One region of the Hymenobacter canadensis genome, then DNA from elsewhere that is predicted to be linked to it. Evidence: riboswitches for the same ligand, from Rfam matches in the RefSeq annotation. Region 1 holds a riboswitch; each other region holds the start of a gene.
What was found. A riboswitch is a leader RNA that binds a small molecule or an ion and turns the genes downstream of it on or off. The one in region 1 is predicted to bind S-adenosylmethionine.

Region 1 (4,205 bases):
ATCCTGAGCTTGCGAAGAACCTTATCACGTTCGAGTTATCCTTTGACGACTCGTTTCGACGTGATAAGATCCTTCGCAAGCTCAGGATGACAGGCGAATTTCAGGCAACCAAGTTACGCCACTACCTGGATAACAGATTCGGAGAAACGCTCCATTTCTTCCAGCTGCGGGCTGGCCTGCAACAGGAAAAAATCAACGCCTACAGCCTCGAAAGCGCCAATCCGGTCTTGCAGCTGGGCGGGCGTGCCGGTCAGGCCGGTGCGCAGGCCACGGTTGGACACCGAGTAGTCTTGCAACGACACCTGCTGCTCCAGCTGGGTGCCGGCCAGCCACTGCTGGTAGTTGCCGTAGCCCGAGGCCGAGGCCTTCACGTTGGTGATGCGGTCCAGCTCCTTTTTCACGTCCTGCTCCGAGTCGCGCACAATGGTGTAGCCGGCCACGCCGAATTTCATCGGCGGCAACCCTTTCTGCTCGCGGCGGCGGCGCATATCGGCAATGCGGGCCCCAATCAGCTCTGGCGAGTCGCCGTGCATCACGTAGCCGTCGCACTGCGTCGAAATCAGGTCCTTGGCCGCTTCCGATTCGCCGCCGGCGTACAGGAACGGGGCTTTGGCGGGCTTGGGTTGCAGCACGTTGTCGGCCACTTGGTAGTACTTGCCGTCGTAGCTGAAATGGTCCTGCTTCCACACGTTGGTCACCACGTCCAGCCACTCGCGGGTGCGGGCGTACCGGTCGTCGTGCTGCTCGAAGTGCAGGCCGTACTTGGTGGCCTCGTCCTTCCACCACGACGACACCACGTTCAGCGACAACCGCCCGGGCGCAATCAAATCGATGTTGGCGGCCTGCTTAGCCAGCAGCGCGGGGTTGTGGAAGGTGGGGCGCACGGCCACCATAATTTCCAACTGCTCGGTCACGGCGGCCAGCGCGGCGGCCGTGCTCCAGGCCTCCAGCGAGGGCGCCTCGGTGCCTTTGATGTCGTTCAGGTAGAGCTCCGCAATCAGCGTCAGGTCGTAGCCCAGGGCCTCGCTGCGCTGGGCCAGCTGCTTTACGTAGCTCCAGTCGGTGGGCATCTGCTCGTCCTCGACGTTGCGCAGCCAGCCCCCGAATATGGGCATCCAATAGCCAAATTTCATGGTTCGTTGAGTTGAGATTGATAGAACGTCATGCTGAGCTTGCCGAAGCATCTCTACCGCTTCGTTAGATTGCTACTGCAACGAAGCGGTAGAGATGCTTCGACTGCGGCTGCGCCTTCGCTCAGCATGACGTTCTGATTGTTTGCTTGAATGAATCGTCGGCCTACGCCGTGGCTACTTCCTCCTGAGCCACCGCCGCCACCGGCAGCTGCGACTCCAGGTAGTCCACGAAGCGGGCGTAGGGGTCGAAGCCGACCACGTTCACGGCGTCGGCCACGAAGTTGGACAGGGCGTTGATGTCGTAGAACAGCACGTCGCCAGTGCGGTCGTCGATGAGGTACTCGATGCCGCCCACGTCGATTTTGGCGGCCTCCACAATGCGCTCCACGGCTTCGATTACTTCGGCGGGCGGCGTGAAGGCTTCCACCTGGATGCCCTTTTTCGGGGCTTCGGTCAGGCAGAACTCGGCCGACTGCTCTTCCGGAATCTGGCAGATTTCGGCCGGGCAAAGGTTGAAGCTCTCGCCGGTGGTATACACCTTCATGGCGTAGAGAAACTTACCATTGAGCATTTCCACGCGGTGAATGTGGCCGCCGCGGGGCGTCACGTACTCCTGCACCAGCGCCGTCTGGTCGATACCCAGATCGATCTGGTTGTTGTCGACGGCGGCCTGCAGGCCCTCGGGCGTATCGAAGCGGATGATACCAGCGCCGCTGCCCCCGATGTTCACCTTCACCACCACCGGAAAGCGCAGCTCGCGCGCTGCGTCCACAGCCCGGGAGGCGTGGTTGATGACCCGCGAGGCCGGGTATTTCAGCCCCAGCAACTCGAACAGGGACAGTTGACGAGCCTTGTTCGTTTCGATGGCCGTGGCCGCCGAGCCGTTGATGATGCGCGTGCCGATACGCTCCAAATGCGTGGCAAAGCCGGCCGTGTGGAAGATGCCCTGCCCGTGCCCGCGCAGGTACGCCGACGAGCTCATGCGGTTCACCACCAGACTGTAGCGGCTCTCCTTTTCCGAGGGGTTGAACAGGTGATGGGCGGCGTCGATTTTCTCGTAGGGCAGGCCGCGGCGGTCCAGCTCCGCAAACAGCGGCTTAAACCACTCGGGGTGCTCGAAATAGATACCAATGGGCTTTTGGAGGGATGACATAGTCAGAAGCAAAAAGACGGAAAATGAAAAACGAAACGGCGCCGGCAGCAGCGCAACGCCACCGGCTCCCGGGAGAAAACAAAGCAGGAACGGAAGTCCGGCCTAGCCGATTACGCCGCCCGCAAACCGCGCAACGAGCGAATCAGCAGCCACCGCAGGCCGCCAACCGGAGCGCAAAGCCTGTGCCCGGCCCGGCCATCGGGTGACAATCCGAGAAAAAGAGGAGGTGCGGGCGCGAAGCCGCTTAGCGCAGCAGCCGACCGACGTGCGACGTCGGCGGGTGCGTACCCGCGAAAACAGAGAAAGGGCTAGCTACGCCCGACAACAACAGCAACAACAGCCCCGGCCCGCCAGCCGCAACGCGGCAGCCGGAGCCAAAAAAGCGGAGGTTGAATGCAGGAGGTTGTTGGAAGCGTCCACGGCAACTTGTTTTTATATGGTCAGGAATTGGCACCGTTCCGGAGGGTTCCGGGTGGTTGCCGACGCTTCATCGAGCCTGTCTCTCAGCGCCTCTGTATAAAAACAATCCTTCGGGCTAGAAAGAATTGATGGGGCAAAGGTAAAACCGGATTGCTGCCCCCGCAACCCGGACTGTACAAAGCCCGAACCGCCACGTTTTGTTGCGGCCGGCGATTGTTTCTTCCACTCCAGCAGCCTGCCCCTGCCAACCCAAAGCCGGGGCAGCGGCCCTTGCCTGCCAGTGCTGAAACCAGTCTTTTTCAGAGCATAAGCCCCGATAAAAACCCGCGACTGAGCCAGCAAACGAAGGTTTAACCGGAAAATTTAAATTTTTCAAGAGGCGCTTTTTCGGGCTTGGCACTGAAAACTGGCATCGGAGTTGCAAATGACCCTGCAGAAGCCTAAACGCCAGTCCGGACGGCAGCGGGCTTCTTTCACCCGCCATAATTTTTCCAACCATAGCCATGAAGAAGTTCCTCGTAATCCTCGCCGCTTTCTCGTTCTCCGCCGCCGCCGTTTCGGCCCAGACGCTACCCACCAAAGCCGCCCACGGCCAGCACCGCATGAAGGGCGAGAAAGGCGACAAGGCCGCCAAAACGCCTGAGCAGCGCGCCGCCCACGCCGCTCAGGCTCTCACCAAGCAGCTCGGCCTCTCCGCCGCCCAGACTGAGCAGGTTCGCCAGCTACACCTGAGCCGCGCCCAGGAAATGCAGGCCTACAAAGCCCAGGCCGGCACCACGCCCGCTACAAAGCGCCAGCAGCATGAGGCCATGAAGGGCAAAAAAGCCCAGTACGATGCCCAACTCAAGCAAATCCTGAGCGCTGACCAGTACGCCAAGTACAGCCAACTGCAGTCGGACCGCATGGCCAAGCGCAAAGCCCACCAGGGCAGCAAGCAAGCCAAAGGCTAAGCTTTTCAGTTTACAAAAAAACAGCCCTGACGTTTCCGTCAGGGCTGTTTTTTTGTGTCATTCCGAGCGGAGCGAGGAATATGGGTGCTGACGTTGCATGTGCTTACTCAGATTCCTCGCTTTGCTCGGAATGACATTTACTGTGCAGGATCCGCTTCTCCAGCAATCCGGCCCTTCTCGGCAAACCAGCGCAGGCGGTAGCACATGATGGCCGTTTCGCCGAGCTGGGCCAGCAGGCGGTAGTTGGCCACGGCGCCCACGGCCGCCCCAATCACCGGTACCAGCTGGGCCAGCTTGGCCAGGTCGATGTAGTCGCGGTACTCCTGTTGGAAAGTGCGCCAGTCGAAGGTTTCGGCCGTAACGGTTTGCTGCGTTTCGGGCCAGGCTGCTAGCTGGCGGTAGGTTTCGCGGCGGGTGTGCTGGCTGCTGAAGGCCAGTTGGAAGATGTGCAGCAGGTAGAGCCGCTCCGGGAAGCTGCGTACATCGTGGCCGTAGAGGGCGGCAATATCAAAGAGCAGTTTCAGCTTGATGCCCAGCAGCAGCGGAAAA
Region 2 (4,205 bases), 1.2 Mb from region 1:
CAGCTTGTCGCCCTGGTAGCGCTGGTAGGAGCTGGCCCGGAAGCCGTCCAGCGCGTCGTCGGTGGGTTCAGTCTGGCTGCGCTGGTAGGCATCGTAGCTGCGGTAGCTGAGCAGGGCCATGGCGCGGGCGGCCCGCAGGCCGGCCGCGCCGCCTTCGGGCGTGGCCGCCGCGTACGTCGGGTCGGCGAAGATGGCCAGCCGCTGCGCCTCGTTGAAGGCAATGCCCCAGGCCGAATGACGGGCGTTGGTGGCAATCAGCACCAGATTTTCAAACAGCGTAGGCTGCTGCACGGCCCACTCCACGGCCTGCTGCCCGCCCAGCGAGCCTCCAATCAGCGTATTGATCTGGCGCAAAGCCAGGTGCTCGCGCAGCGCCTCATGCACCGCCACCAGGTCGCGCACGGTCAGCAGCGGAAACGCGTGGTACAGCGACTCCGCCGTGGAATTGGGCGGCGCCACGGGGCCGGTGCTGCCGTAGCAGGAGCCCACCACGTTGGCGCACACCACAAACCAGTCGGCCGGGTCGAAGTGGCAGCCGGCCCCGAACAGGCCGGGCCACCAGTCGAGCACGTTGGCGTTGGCCGTGAGGGCGTGGCATACCCACACCACGTTGTCGCGCGCGGCGTTGAGGCGGCCGTAGGTCTGGTAGGCTACTTCCACCTGCGGCAGCAGCGCCCCGTTTTCCAGCCGCAGCGGCCGGGGCAACCGGAACACGTGCGGCTCGTCGGAGGAAATGGTAGAACTCATAGTATGATTAGCGGTGCGAATCGGCCACCGGGGCCTTGAAAATATCCATAGCCCGCAGGCTGAGCCGGCAGTGCCGGCCCAGCCCCGGCCATGGGCGGGCACAGGCCATCGGTTTCCTCTCTCACAAAAAAACCGATGCCCTGCCCGCGTGCCGCAAGGCGGGAGGCGGGGCGGGCTGCCCTCTCAAAACAGCCCGCCCATAACCCCACTCTCACTTACACCTCCAGCGGTGCGGCATGTTCGGGCTGCGGCTCGGGCAGCAGCGTAGTTTCTGTGGCGTCCGGCGTGGCGGCGTTGCGCACGGCATCGAAGGCCTGCTGCAAATCGGCCCGAATGTCGTCAAAGTGCTCAATGCCCACCGACAGGCGCAGCAGCGTGGGCAATACGCCGGCGGCGCGCTGCTCCTCGTCGGAAAGCTGCTGGTGCGTGGTGGCCGAGGGCTGGATGATGAGCGTTTTGGCGTCGCCGACGTTGGCCAGGTGGCTCACCAGCTTCAGGTTGTCGATGAACTGGGTGGCGGTTTCCTTGCTGCCTTTGATGGCGAAGGTGAGCACGCCGCCGTAGCCGCGTTTCAGGTATTTCTGGGCCAGCTTGTGGTAGGGGCTGCTGGGCAGGCCGGGGTAGTTCACGGCTTCCACCTGCGGATGCTGCTCCAGCCAGGTAGCCACGCGTAGCGCGTTTTCCACGGTGCGCTCCACCCGCAAACTCAGCGTTTCGAGGCCCTGCAGCAGCAAAAAGGAGTTGAACGGGCTCTGCGAGGGGCCGAAGTCGCGCAGCCCTTCCACCCGGGCCCGGATGATGAAGGCAATGTTGCCGAACGGGCCATTCTTGCCAAATACGTCGTTGAACACCAGGCCGTGGTAGCCGTCGGAAGGCTCCGTAAATTGCGGAAATTTGCCGTTGCCGAAGTCGTAGGTGCCGCCGTCCACAATCACGCCGCCCACGCTGGTGCCGTGGCCGCCAATCCACTTGGTAGCCGATTCCACCACGATGCTGGCGCCGTGCTCCAGCGGCCGGAACAGGTAGCCGCCTGCCCCAAAGGTGTTGTCCACGATGAGCGGCAGGTCGTGCTTGCGGGCAATGGCGGCAATGGCCTCAAAATCCGGAATGCTGAAGCTGGGGTTGCCGATGGTTTCCAAGTAAATAGCCTTGGTCTTCTCGTCAATCAGGCCCTCAAACGTGGCCGGCTGGTCGCCGTCGGCGAAGCGCGCCTCAATGCCCAACCGCTTGAAGGCCACCTTGAACTGGTTGTAGGTGCCGCCGTACAGGTGCTTGGTGCTCAAAAAGTTGTCGCCGGCCTGCAGAATGTTGTTGAGGGCAATGAACTGCGCCGCCTGCCCCGACGATACTGCCAGGGCCGCCACGCCGCCTTCCAGGGCCGCCACGCGCTGCTCAAACACGTCGGTGGTCGGGTTCATCAGACGGGTGTAGATGTTGCCGAACTCCTTCAGGGCAAACAGGTTGGCCCCGTGCTCGGCGTTCTTGAACACGTAGCTGGTGGTCTGGTGAATGGGCACGGCGCGCGAACCGGTAACAGGGTCGGGCTGCTGGCCGGCGTGGAGCTGAAGGGTCTCGAAGTGGAGGTTCTGCGTGGACATGGCAGGGCTGGTTTGGAAGGCGTTTGGTATGGGAAAGGGGAGCGTAGACCGCTGAAATGCCGCGCCGAAGCGTAGCAGAGGCCTCTGCCGAACCAGCCGAACCGCGCACGGAACAGGCCAGGTTGAGGCAAAGGAGGGGCCGGGGGCCGTAGCAGGCCGGTACCGGTCAGGTGTGGAGGAGGGGGGAGGGGCGCTGCGTAGCCGGACTCAGGCTAGCAACAGCAACAACACGCGCCGCAACAGCCGCGCATTCGCATTCGGCCGGCAGCCAGAGCGGCAACCGCAGAAACACGGAAACCCCACGGCGAAGCGGCAGACCCGAAGGTGGCCGGAGCGGTGGGATACTGGGGGGCGAAAGCGAGGGTGTTTTCCATGGTACTCCGAGGTTATATGCCCCGCCGCCGGATGGCTGGTCGGGTAGGAATTGGCACCTTTCGCGCGGTCGAAGGTTGCCAGTGGGTCGGGGAGCCTATTCTCTCGCCACTTCTGTATAAATCCTATGAAAACTACCCCGCCGCGAGCGGGGGAGTACCGGGTTGGTGTTGCAAAGGTATAGGCGCAGTTTTGATATCTGCAATAGTCGCCCGTTATTTTTTTTGGCGCGAGCGAAAAAACGCCGTCTGCGCACTCTGGATGGCTGTGTCTGTAGTGAAAATTGTGTGTATATATCTGATATTTTGATTTATATGATTGATAGTTTATTCGGCTAATCGGATGTGCCGGCTTCTGTAAGGCACCGGAAAGGCCCCGACTACTGCCGCTGCAGCAGTGGTGGTGGCTGAAAATGCCGCCGGCGGCCAGCCGGTTTTCGGGGGCGAAACCAGCTTAGCTAGTGTCCAAAGCGCCAGGAAAAGACACAAAAAAAGCCGCCCTTTGCAAGGCGGCTTTTAGTACATTTCCTTGAAATGGAAACGGCTATTCTTTTGGCAGGGTCAGTACCTGGCCGATTTCGATCTTGTCGGGGTCAGAGCCGATGATGGCCTTGTTGGCTTCGTAGATCTGCTTCCATTTGGTGCCGTCGCCGTAGTGGTTGCGGGCAATTTTGGAAAGTGAATCGCCGCTTACTACCGTGTAGGTGTCGCCGGCCGCCTGGTTGGCGTTGCCGAAGAAATCGGTAGCACCGCCGGTGGTAGCGGGCTTAACAGGTTCAACGGGCTTTTTTTCGCCTTCGTTCGAGAGAAAATCAAAGAGTCCCATAGTCGTGCGTTGGTTTGGAAGAGTGGGAGAAGAGCCGACTTTCAGCCCGGAAGCCTGTCGTCTGGCTTCTTACGCCAAGATCGACAATAAGTTATTGAGCCATATATACCTGCTTTAAACATCTTGCCGCAACCTACCGTAAGAAGCGCAACACTGGGGTTTTCCCGCTGTTGGCCAGACTGTCTGGCCGGTGCAGACACGCTTTCCATCTCTCAACCAATTCACGGTATCCCATGAAAACTCTCTCCCATCCGTTCCGCTACCTGGCCAGCCTCTTGATGCTCGTTTCGCTGTTTGCTGCTTCGTGCGGCAGCAAAGAAGGCAAAGTAGAAGGTGTAAATATGCTCTACGGCACCCAGAGCAAAATCTGGAAAACCGACAAAGAACTGAGCGCTGCCGGCGACAAAGTGAAGCAAACCGACATGCAGGAAGACGAGCGGATCACGTTCTTCGCTGACGGTAAGTACAACATGACCTCGCCCGCGGGTGCTGTGAATGGCAAGTACACCTTCGACCAAGCCGGCAAAACCATTACCATGACGCCCGACGGTGCTGCCCAAAGCAACTCGTTCAACGTAGTAACGCTCACCGATGACAAGCTCACGCTGAAAAGCGACGCTGGCGCTGAGCTGCGTCTCGAGAAAGAGTAGTCCTGCTGCGTAC
Region 3 (4,205 bases), 1.1 Mb from region 1:
CACGATTTCGTCTTCGGCATCCAGCTGCAAATGCTCCGAAAGGCCCAGCAGTTGGCCCGAGGGCAGCACCACGCAGGTGCGCTCGTGGCCGAAGTAGATGTCGGGCAGCGGAATGTTTTCGCGCTGGATATAGCGCCACACGTCCAGCTCCGTCCAGTTGGAAATGGGGAACACGCGCACGTTTTCGCCCTTCTGGATGCGGCCGTTGTAGATATTCCAGAGCTCGGGGCGCTGGCGCTTGGGGTCCCACTGGCCAAACTCGTCGCGCACCGAGAAGATGCGCTCCTTGGCCCGGGCCTTCTCCTCGTCGCGCCGCGCCCCGCCGATGCAGGCGTCGAACTCGAACTCCTCAATCACCTCCAGCAGCGTATAGGTCTGCAGCGGGTTGCGGCTGGGGAACTTGCCGCCCGGCTCGCGCAGGCGCTGGCGCTGAATGGTGTCCTCCACTTTGCGCACCACCAGCTTTTCGCCCAGCTGGGCGGCCAGCAGGTCGCGGTACTGCAGCACTTCGGGGAAGTTGTGGCCGGTATCCACGTGCACCAGCGGAAAGGGGAAGCGGCCGGGGCGGAAGGCCTTTTCGGCCAGGCGCGTCAGCACAATGGAATCCTTACCGCCCGAAAACAGCAGGGCCGGCCGCTCAAACTGCCCCGCCACCTCCCGCAGGATGTGGATGGCTTCGGCTTCCAGCCGGTCGAGGTAATCGAAAGTGGTACTCATATACTTCTGGATTTTAGGTTTTGAATGTCATCCTGAGCTTGCGAAGGACCTTATTACGTTTGCACGATGGTCGTTCAGCTGTTTTTAGCTCGGAAAGGACGCAGAGGGCGCAGAGCTGTTCTGGCGGGGTAAGGTCCTTCGCTCCGCTCAGGATGACATGTGGTTTGGTACCGGCTCCACCACCGGGTCGGGGCCGTCGTGATGAGTGGTGGCGTGCAGGCCGCACTCCTTGGCCGCGAGGTCCTCCCACCACCAGCGGCCGGCCCGGAAATCCTCGCCGGGCTTGATGGCGCGGGTGCAGGGGGCGCAGCCGATGCTCACGAAACCCTGCTGATGCAGCGGGTTCACCGGAATGCCCTCCCGCTGCACGAAGGCCAGCGCCTGCTCCCAGGTCCAGTCGAAGAGCGGGTGGATCTTGACGAGGTTGTGCGCCGCGTCCCACTCCAGCGGGTCCATGGTCTGCCGGTTCTGGGATTGTTCGGCCCGGATGCCGGTGACCCAGGCCCCGCGGCCGGCCAGGGCCCGGCTGAGGGGCTCCACCTTGCGGATGTGGCAGCACTCCTTGCGGTTGTCCACGCTCTCGTAGAACGAGTTCGGGCCTTTCTGCAGAAGCAGGTTTTCCAGGTCCTCGCGCTGCGGGGCGTACACCGCAATGGGCTTCTGGTACCGGATCAGCGTCTTGTTCCAGGTGGAATAGGTTTCCTGGAAGTTGCGACCGGTATCGAGGGTGAACACCGCAATGGGCAGGTCGTGGGTGAAAATCAGGTGGCTGATAATCTGGTCTTCCAGCCCGAAAGAGGTGGAAAAAACGGCCTGACCGGGGAAGGTGTCGGCCACCAGACGCAGCCGCTCCAGGGCGTAGGCGGCCACCAGGTGAGGGCGCAGGCGGTCCAGCAAGGCGTGGGCGGCCGGCGCAGCATCAGCTACGGACATGAGCAGGAAGGGTGAGGAGGAAGGGGCCCGCCTGGGGCAAGGGCATTCCGGCCGGAAGATGGTTTCGGCGAAAACGGCCTACGCAGCGGCGCAGCGCGGTTTTCGGCGCAACAGAAAAGGGCGTGCGGTTCCCCTGGCCAACGGCGAAAACGCGCAAGTCAGCTCAGCGGCAGGCGGCGCACAAACCAGGAAAACGGGAGCGTGCCTAGCCCTGACAACAGCCCATGCCTCGCATACCACAACATCCATGCTGTACGGCACAGAAGGTAGCGGAAACGGTGGCGGTGTTGAACAAGGATTTCACGGCTTGTTGTTTTTATATGGTCAGGACTTGGCACCGTTTCGGAAGGTCCGCTGGTTGCCGGCGTTTCGTCGAGCCTGTCTCTCCACGCCTCTGTATAAAAACAATCCTTTCGGGGGGTAAAGAATTGGTGGCACAAAGGTAGAAGTTGAAATTTTACACTTCCAAATTATATTTTGTGATGAGGGCTTTTACAGTGCGGTGCTGAGATTTTGTATTATGAGTTAATGCGTTTGTTTTCAGTATTTTGAACAGGAAATAATAAAGGTGTTCGGACTGTGAAGAGTGATGCAGGATGTGCGGCAAATGCCTGAAAAAATGACGCGCAGGCAGCCTTGCAAAGCGCAGAATCTGCTGCCATGCCCTACGTCTGGCCGGGCAGTTTGCCACAGCGGCTGAGCTGGCCACAGCCTCTCGAACGGCGTCGCCGAAACAGCCCCGGCAGGCCCCGTTCAGGGAGAGAAATGCTGGCGGCTTTTGGGCGAAAACTGACCTCAGAAAACTGCTTTTCAGCGGTGGTAGCGGAAACTTCATGTAACCTACGGCCGCGCATTCTAGTCTTACAGGGTACACCTTGCCTGCCAACTATGCCTGCACCTTCTTCTTCCAAGCGCCTCCAAAACCAGGTAGCCCTCGTCACGGGCGGTAGCTCCGGCATCGGGGCCGGGGTGGCTAAATCTCTGGCCGCCGAGGGCGCCCGGGTGTTCGTCAACTACTCGCGCAGTGCCAATGATGCGGCCGAAGTGGTGCGCGAAATAGAGCAGGCCGGCGGCCAGGCCACGGCCGTGCAGGCCGATGTGAGCCGGGAAGAGGACGTGCTGCGCATGTTCGACCAGATCCGCGAGCAGGCCGGCACGCTCCACATCCTCGTCAACAACTCCGGTATCCAGGACGATGCCCCGCTGCTGGACATGACCCTGGAGCAGTGGCAGAAAGTCATTGGCGTGAACCTGACCGGGCAGTTTCTGTGCGCCCGCGAGGCCGCCCGCGAGTTTGTGCGGCGCGGTCCGCAGCCGGAAATTTCCAAAGCCACCGGCAAAATCATTTGCATGAGCTCGGTGCACGAACTCATTCCCTGGGCCGGCCACGTCAACTACGCCACTAGCAAGGGCGGCGTCATGCAGCTGATGAAGACCATGGCCCAGGAGCTGGCCCCGCACCGCATCCGGGTGAACAGCATCGGCCCTGGCGCCATTGCCACGCCCATCAACCACTCGGCCCGCGACACGCCGCAGGAGGAGAAAAACCTGCTCACGCTCATTCCCTACGGCCGCGTCGGCGAGCCAGCCGACATCGGCCACGTGGCCGTGTGGCTGGCCTCCGACGAGTCGGACTACGTGACCGGTATCACGCTCTTCGCCGATGGCGGCATGACGCTCTACCCCGGCTTCGCCGACAACGGCTGAGCAGACGGTCGGCGGCTGGCGGCTGGCCGCACTAGCCCCGGTCTGCGCCGACGAAGTCGGCAAGACCGGTGGCCTCCGAATCGGGCCAGTCTCCAGACTGGCGTAGAACTCGGGCGGCGCCATGCGGCATGGCCGCTGCGCGTCCTCCGGTCGGAGACCGGGGCGGTGGGCCGGCCACCGGTCTTGCCGACTTCGTCGGCGCAGACCAGGGCCAGCGGCACGACGATACGGTGCCTTTATCACTCAGAAATTCCATCCAATGAACGAGGAAAAGCGCCGACAGAAGGAGCTGAAAGAGGGCCAACAACGCTGGCACCAGTTCGGGCCCTACGTGAGCGACCGGCAGTGGGGCACCGTGCGCGAAGACTACTCAGACGACGCCCAGCCCTGGAACTACACCACCCACGACATGGCCCGCAGCCTGGCCTACCGCTGGGGCGAGGATGCCCTCGGCGGCGTCTGCGACGACCAGCAGCTGCTGTGCCTGGGTTTGGGCCTCTGGAACGGGCAGGATGCCATCCTGAAGGAACGCCTGTTTGGCCTCAGCAGCCCCGAAGGCAACCACGGCGAGGACGTGAAAGAGCTGTATTACTACCTCGACAACACGCCCACCCACTCCTACATGCGGATGCTCTACAAGTATCCGCAGCACGCGTTTCCGTACGACTGGCTGGTGAGCGAAAACGCCCGCCGCAACCGCCAGAAGCCCGAATTTGAGCTGACCGATACCTGCATTTTCCGCGAGGACCGGTATTTCGACGTCTTTCTCGACTACGCCAAGGCCGGCCCCGCCGACCTGCTCATGCAGATTACAGTGCACAACCGAGGCCCCCACGAAGCGCCCGTGC

Region 2: another riboswitch for S-adenosylmethionine. It lies ahead of O3303_RS17665 (O-acetylhomoserine aminocarboxypropyltransferase/cysteine synthase family protein); the one in region 1 lies ahead of O3303_RS03510 (ATP-grasp domain-containing protein).
Region 3: another riboswitch for S-adenosylmethionine. It lies ahead of O3303_RS08110 (phosphoadenylyl-sulfate reductase); the one in region 1 lies ahead of O3303_RS03510 (ATP-grasp domain-containing protein).

Annotation. Positions count from the first base shown of each region.
Region 1 covers NZ_CP114767.1:816,507-820,711, reverse strand. The annotation lists gene O3303_RS03515 (LLM class flavin-dependent oxidoreductase) at 114-1,133, opposite strand; gene O3303_RS03510 (ATP-grasp domain-containing protein) at 1,297-2,286, opposite strand; SAM riboswitch class I at 2,716-2,809, opposite strand; gene O3303_RS03505 (DUF4890 domain-containing protein) at 3,210-3,656, shown strand; gene O3303_RS03500 (EcsC family protein) at 3,794-4,205, opposite strand, start outside.
Region 2 covers NZ_CP114767.1:4,135,423-4,139,627, forward strand. The annotation lists gene O3303_RS17660 (homoserine O-acetyltransferase family protein) at 1-747, opposite strand, end outside; gene O3303_RS17665 (O-acetylhomoserine aminocarboxypropyltransferase/cysteine synthase family protein) at 963-2,345, opposite strand; SAM riboswitch class I at 2,729-2,842, opposite strand; gene O3303_RS17670 (LysM peptidoglycan-binding domain-containing protein) at 3,261-3,542, opposite strand; gene O3303_RS17675 (lipocalin family protein) at 3,776-4,192, shown strand.
Region 3 covers NZ_CP114767.1:1,879,358-1,883,562, reverse strand. The annotation lists gene cysD (sulfate adenylyltransferase subunit CysD) at 1-717, opposite strand, end outside; gene O3303_RS08110 (phosphoadenylyl-sulfate reductase) at 865-1,650, opposite strand; SAM riboswitch class I at 1,964-2,055, opposite strand; gene O3303_RS08105 (hypothetical protein) at 2,108-2,485, opposite strand; gene O3303_RS08100 (SDR family oxidoreductase) at 2,539-3,357, shown strand; gene O3303_RS08095 (MGH1-like glycoside hydrolase domain-containing protein) at 3,617-4,205, shown strand, end outside.